DNA from 2 places in the Flavobacterium sp. PLA-1-15 genome. Region 1 is predicted to be linked to the other one. Evidence: riboswitches for the same ligand, from Rfam matches in the RefSeq annotation. Region 1 holds a riboswitch; the other holds the start of a gene.
The links. A riboswitch is a leader RNA that binds a small molecule or an ion and turns the genes downstream of it on or off. The one in region 1 is predicted to bind S-adenosylmethionine.

Region 1 (3,425 bases):
TGCCGGAACTGCAATATGAGGATTTTCAGAAGTTCCCGAATTTCCTGCAGAGGTTACGCAAATCATTCCACGCGAAAAAGCAACTTCGGAACCTCTCGAAATAAACGAAGTAGTTCCGTTCATATCGGCATAGGTATAATTATAATTCGGATTATCAAAGCCAAAATATCCTAAAGAAGTATTGATGATATCGACACCTAAACGGTCGGCTTCTTCTGCAGCTTCCACCCAAAAAGATTCTTCGACAGGGTTTTCCGCATTGATGTCTTCAGTAATAAAAAGATAGTATTGAGCATCGGGAGCCGTACCTACCAGCTGATTTTCGACATACCCTCCCATTGTAGAAAGCACCATCGTTCCATGTGAACCACCGCCGTAAAAGTTCGTACTTGAATTGACAAAATCATAACCTCCCAAAATGAGATTATTATCCTGCAATCGTTGAAAAGGAGCTGTACTGTCAACGCCGACAAAACCAGTGTCCATCACGGCAATTATTTTTCCGTTTCCTGTGAAATCTTGCTGATGTAGCAGATGTCCGTTCAGCATTTCGATTTGATTGTTCGATGTTCCGTAACCAAAAGTTGCCAGGGCTTCTAAGTTTTTATTAACTTGACTGATATTTTGCTGTGAAGCATTTCTAGCAGAAGCATTTAAAGTTTTATCAGCAAATTCAATATGGTCTACAAAAGCTAAATTTTCTAAATTTTCAATGTCATAAATTGTACCACGAATGTGCAACGCATTCAGCCATTTTGATTTCGCTTTTACTGTAATTCCAACAGAATTTGTAATCTGATTGATATACGAAACCGCAATTGGAACATCTTTTTCATCGAGTGCAATATTTTGAGAAGCTCTTCTATCCAAGGCTCTTTGCGAAAGCATTTCCAACGGATTAGCAAGATAAAAAGTAGCATTCGGCTTATCTGTAAAATACACCCAGGCATCTTCAATTTGTGCAAAAGAAAATAACGAAACATGAAGAAAGAGAATTATCAGATATTTTTTCATAAGGAATCTAAAACGGTTCTGCGGTTTTCAAAAATACGAATTGTTTACAGATTATTTTGAAAGAATTATTGATGCTTTCTTTTCATTTAATGATTTCACACAAGAAAAAAAGGTTTCTTAAACACCTGTAAAACAACTGCTTTAAAAATAAATCACTTTTTGTTAGGAATTATAAAATTTTATGTTCTAAATTTGCACTCAAGTTCTTTAAAAAATTATTCTTATCCAGAAAGACCGAGGGAATTGACCCTATGACGTCTTGGCAACCTGTCACTTTTGTGTGATAAGGTGCCACCTTCAACCCTTGCCTTGGCAGGGAAAGATAAGCTTAGAAATTGTACATAATACCTCAAAATATTATATGCTCTTCTGACTTATCGGAAGAGCATTTTTTGTTTATGCTCCTCTGATATCTGGTTTTGAATGTTTTTTTTAATCAACAAAAAAATATTTATAAACATTAAAAATTTTAAAGATGCAAGAGCAAACACAAATCCTAAATTACATTCCAGTAGACGAATTAACCGGTTCAATCTCGGTGCCAATTTACCAAACTTCCACATTTGTCCAAGACGAACCTGGTGTTCACAAAGGTTTCGATTATGCGAGAAGCAACAATCCGACGAGAAAAGTATTGGAAGATTTGGCCGCAAAATTAGAAAACGGAACCAACGGTTATGCCTTTTCAAGCGGTTTGGCTGCGATCGATGCAGTGGTAAAATTATTGAAATCTGGAGATGAAATCATTGCAGTTGACGACATTTACGGAGGTGCTTTCCGCCTGTTCACCCACATTTATGAGAAATTCGGAATCAACATTAAATATGTTGATGCTACAGATGCCCAAAATGTTGCCAATGCCATTTCCGACAAGACGGCCTTGATTTGGATTGAATCGCCAACAAACCCAACCTTAAAGATTGCCGACTTGAGAGCAATTGGAAAAATTGCAAAAGAACACAACGTCTTATTTTGTGTGGACAATACTTTTGCTTCGCCAATTGCCCAAAAACCAATTGAATATGGAGCAGATTTGATTGTTCACAGTGCTACAAAATACATTTCAGGACACAGCGATTTGATTGCCGGATTGGTGATTACTGCTACGGAAGAATTGGGAGCCAAAATCAAATTTATCCAAAATGCTTCAGGTGCTATCCTTGGGCCATTCGACAGCTGGTTGGTTATCCGAGGAATTGAAACGTTAAGTTTGAGAATCAGGCAACACGCTGAAAATGCACAGAAAATTGCTGAATTCTTAACTACCGAAAAATTAATCAAAAATGTTTTTTATCCTGGTTTGAAAACGCATCAGAACCACGAGATTGCAAAAAGCCAACAGAAATATTTTGGTGGTGTTGTCACTTTCGATTTGGTAATTGATGATAAGGAATTGGCTTCAAGAATTGTTTCTGGAACAAAATTATTCAAGCTAGCGGAAAGCTTAGGAGGTGTGAAAAGCTTGTGTTGCCTGCCTTGCGAGATGACGCATAAATCGATTCCAGTTGAAAAGAGATACCAGTCTGGCGTTACGGATAGCTTAATCCGATTGTCTGTTGGATTGGAAGATGCAGACGATTTGATTGCAGATTTGAAACAGGCCATTGAAAATGCAGTGAGTGCTAATGTAGAAACTGCTTCGTATTTAAATTAAACACAGATTTCACAGATTAGCACAGATAAAATATAATTCAATTATGAGAAAAAATTAATACTCTGCTAAATTTTCACGATTCAAATCTGTGGAAATCCGTGAAATCTGTGTTCAAAAAAACTAAAACATGTCAAGAAAAAAATTAAATATAGGATTATTCGGGTTTGGATGTGTGGGTTTTGGACTTTATGAGGTGTTGCAAAAAACGCCCGGTTTGAAAGCCAACATCAAGAATATTTGTGTGAAGGATAAGGATAAGAAGCGTGAAATTGGCGCTGAAAATTTTACGTTCAACAAGGAAGATATCTTTAACGACCCCGAAATTAATGTGATTGTCGAGCTGATTGATGATGCCGATGCGGCATATGAAATTGTAACTCGTGCTTTAAAAAGTGGAAAAGCCGTGGTGACAGCCAACAAGAAAATGGTGGCGGAACATTTTGAGGAATTGCTGGCTCTACAACGTGAATACAATGTTCCGTTGTTGTATGAAGCAGCCTGTTGTGCAAGTATTCCGATTATCAGAAACCTTGAAGAATATTACGATAATGACCTTTTGGAATCGATTCAAGGGATTGTAAATGGTTCGACGAATTATATTTTGACAAAGACTTTTAAGGATAATTTATCGTATGAAGATGCTTTGAAAGAAGCTCAAGAAAAAGGATTTGCAGAGAGCAATCCGATTTTGGATACTGGCGGTTTTGATGCGAAATACAAGTTGCTAATTTTATTGGCGCATTCGTTCGGATACATT
Region 2 (3,425 bases), on a different contig from region 1:
GCTATCGGCCTGTCCTTCTTCATCAAAAGCCATTACGATTACCGCCGCACCGTATCTTTTAATCAACTTCGCGTGGTGGATAAAAGTTGCTTCTCCTTCCTTTAAGGAAATTGAGTTTACGACTCCCTTTCCTTGCACGACTTTCAATCCGGCTTCAATGATTTCCCATTTCGAACTGTCGATCATAATAGGAACACGCGCGATATCGGGTTCGGCCGCAATCAGGTTCAGAAATTTGGTCATGGCATAAACGCCGTCCAACATTCCTTCGTCCATGTTGATGTCGATGATTTGGGCACCACCTTCTACTTGCTCTCTTGCTACCGAAAGTGCTTCGTTGTATTTCTCTTCCTTTATCAATCGGAGGAATTTTCGTGAACCTGTAACGTTCGTTCGTTCGCCAACATTCACGAAGATCGACTCCTCTGTGATAAGAATTGGCTCCAGCCCTGATAATTGAAGATTTATTTTGTTTGTTCTTGACATTTATATTTTATTTTGCCATTAAGGCACAGAGACGCTAAATTTTTTAAACCATTAAGAAATCAAGGTTCATTAAGGCTCTTTTTTAGCCACCAATTTCTCTAATTACACAAATCAATTCGTGGAAATTTGCGTAATTCGTGGCTTAAATTGAGCCGCAACTTCTGCGATTAACTTTATGTGTTCGGGTGTTGTACCACAACAGCCTCCTATTATATTGATTAGATTGTCCTGTAAATATTCCTTTATCAGTACTTGCATTTCCTCAGGTGTTTGATCATATTGACCGAAAGCGTTTGGCAAACCTGCATTTGGATGTGCAGAAATATTTAGTTGTGTGTTGTGTGCCAATCTTTTCAAATAAGGCTTTAACTGATCGGCTCCGAGCGCACAATTGAAACCGACACTTAATAAATCTATATGTTGGATTGAAATTAAAAATGCTTCTACAGTTTGTCCAGAAAGTGTTCGTCCTGAAGCATCGGTGATAGTTCCTGAAACCATAACGGGAATGTCCAGATTTCGTTCTTCCTTTACTTCTTCAATGGCAAAAAGCGCCGCTTTTGCATTCAAGGTATCGAAAATTGTTTCTACCAATAAGACATCGCTACCGCCGTCGATTAAGGCCTCTACTTGTTGCTTGTAGGCAATCCGTAAATCGTCGAAGGTTACGGCACGAAATCCTGGATCGTTTACATCCGGAGACATCGAAGCGGTTCTGTTTGTTGGTCCAATGGAACCGGCTACGAAACGTGGCTTGTCAGTAAATTCATCGGCCACTTGACGAGCGATTTTTGCGGATTCGTAATTGAGTTCGTACACCAAATCTTCGAGGTGATAATCGGCCATACCGATTGTGGTTCCAGAGAAGGTATTGGTTTCTACTATATCGGCACCGGCTTGAAAATATAAACGGTGGACTTCTTTTACGGCTTCGGGTTGTGTGATGGAAAGCAAATCGTTGTTTCCTTTCAAAGGATGTGGAAAGTTCTTAAAGCGTTCACCTCGGAAATCTTCTTCCGAGAAATTGTAACGTTGCAGCATTGTTCCCATTGCGCCATCGAGCACTAGGATTCTTTCTTGTATTGCTTGTTTTATTTTTGACATATATTTTCTTTAAACACTAAGCTCACTAAGTTTTTTCGCGAGGTTCACAAAACCAATTCATTCTCGCAAAGACGCAAAGGCGCCAAGATTATTTTGCAAAAATGGATTTTTCAATAGCCCCGATTACCTCACATTACTCTTATTCACATAAGAGTTCGGTGAACACTACGTGTTTGTAGTGGAAATCATTTTTATTTTTTCTTTAAAAATAAAAATGATTGCAACGGAAAGCGGGAACATGGATTGCTGAAATGCGCAAGCCGTTCGCTTCTAAAAAATATTATATGTATCAAGGAAAGTTGAGGGAATTTCTCCGAGTTATCTGTTTCGCCGTGACGAATAGAATGTAGCACCTTCTACGAGAGTAGGGTTGCTAAGGCTTCACTGGGTCTAATCCCTCCACCTTTCGTGATAACAATCAATATGTTTATGAACAGTGCAAAGTAATGCAATAGATTTGGGATTTGCAACTGGTTTTAAAAAAATAAACCTACAACGTTGTAGGTTTGAGGTTTAGGCGATTTGGCGTTTTTGAGCCACATAAAGCGTAGCGATTTGAAGTATCTGATTTATCAGATTTTCTGGTGTAACTTCGGGCTCCTGAAGGGTGCTGTTGCTATTAACGGAAAGAATATCGAAATTATTTTGAAGGAGCAAATCGTATGAATTTATTATTTCTGCACTTGTTGTGGCATCAATGGCAATGAGGTTTTCGAGCTCTGCTTCTTTTGCATAATCTATGAGATTTTGGATGGTGAAGGGTGCCGGAGACTTTGTAAAATCAGCATCCCATCTATTTTTTTGGCCTTCTCTTTCGAAAAAAGCAAGGGTAGAATTTGTTATTATGGCAAAAACGAGTTCGATATTTTTTTCTTGGAGCAGGCTTTTTTGCTGCTGGATGACTTGATTGATTAAGGCACTTCCAACGTTTCCGATTCCGAAGAGTATGAGGTTTATTTTGATAGCTGACATGATTTTATTTTTTTTAGAATTTGGGATTACGTTTTAAAAAACTGCCTCTGACCAATGTCAAAAGCCAAAGACAGTTTCTAACAAACAAACAAAAAACAACTTTTATTTTTGGCGAACTTTAGTTACAGGTCATAAAAAAAGCCCTTTCGGATGGCTAACCAAAAGGGCTTATAGTTGAACTATAACAAAGAACAGGTCTTTCACTTTTGGCAATAGCGGTGCGGAATGCGGTGCATCCAAGCTGTATAACAACAAAAATATGTATGTGTTGATTGATTCATTTTGTTATTTATTGTTATTATTTTTATTATTTGAAATTGGGTAAAAAAAAACCTCTGCGATGTGCAGAGGTTTGATTGGTATATTTTAAAAATTTAAAATTATGCAATGCTGTCCTCTGCGGAAACTTTCCACATAAAATGACGACAGATGCAAATTGATAAATTCATTTTTCTTATTTTTTAATGAAGCAAACTTCTGAACTATTTTTGGATTGACCAAACGATAATTGAAAATTTAACATTTTGTTTTTTTTGCAATGCTGTTTAAATACTTCGTATTTAGCTTTTAAATATGAGTTACCGGAAAAACACAATTTTTCAAAAAAAGGTTAAGATTAATTTTCAATTCAAAATGGTTTCATACATTTGCAGTCGAAAATCAAGAGGAAAAATTTGAACTGATTGCAACCTCATAAAAAAATGCTAAAGCAGAACTACTCTCCTTTAGTTTTTCCTGCAATTATTTTTTCTTCTGCTTAAATTAAAACTATAATTATGGCTTATTTATTTACGTCAGAATCTGTTAGCGAAGGACATCCTGATAAAATTGCAGATCAAATTTCAGATGCATTAATTGATAAT

Region 2: it holds a riboswitch for S-adenosylmethionine, as region 1 does, so the genes downstream of both, ACI6PS_RS15735 (homocysteine S-methyltransferase family protein) here and ACI6PS_RS02835 (trans-sulfuration enzyme family protein) in region 1, are expected to answer to the same signal.

The regions. Positions count from the first base shown of each region.
Region 1 is NZ_JBMGQS010000002.1:155,127-158,551, reverse strand. Features, by position in the region: gene ACI6PS_RS02840 (S8 family serine peptidase) at 1-1,014, opposite strand, end outside; SAM riboswitch class I at 1,233-1,343, shown strand; gene ACI6PS_RS02835 (trans-sulfuration enzyme family protein) at 1,490-2,668, shown strand; gene ACI6PS_RS02830 (homoserine dehydrogenase) at 2,796-3,425, shown strand, end outside.
Region 2 is NZ_JBMGQS010000045.1:9,605-13,029, reverse strand. Features, by position in the region: gene metH (methionine synthase) at 1-486, opposite strand, end outside; gene ACI6PS_RS15735 (homocysteine S-methyltransferase family protein) at 598-1,590, opposite strand; SAM riboswitch class I at 1,906-2,008, opposite strand; gene ACI6PS_RS15730 (hypothetical protein) at 2,104-2,562, opposite strand; gene metK (methionine adenosyltransferase) at 3,339-3,425, shown strand, end outside.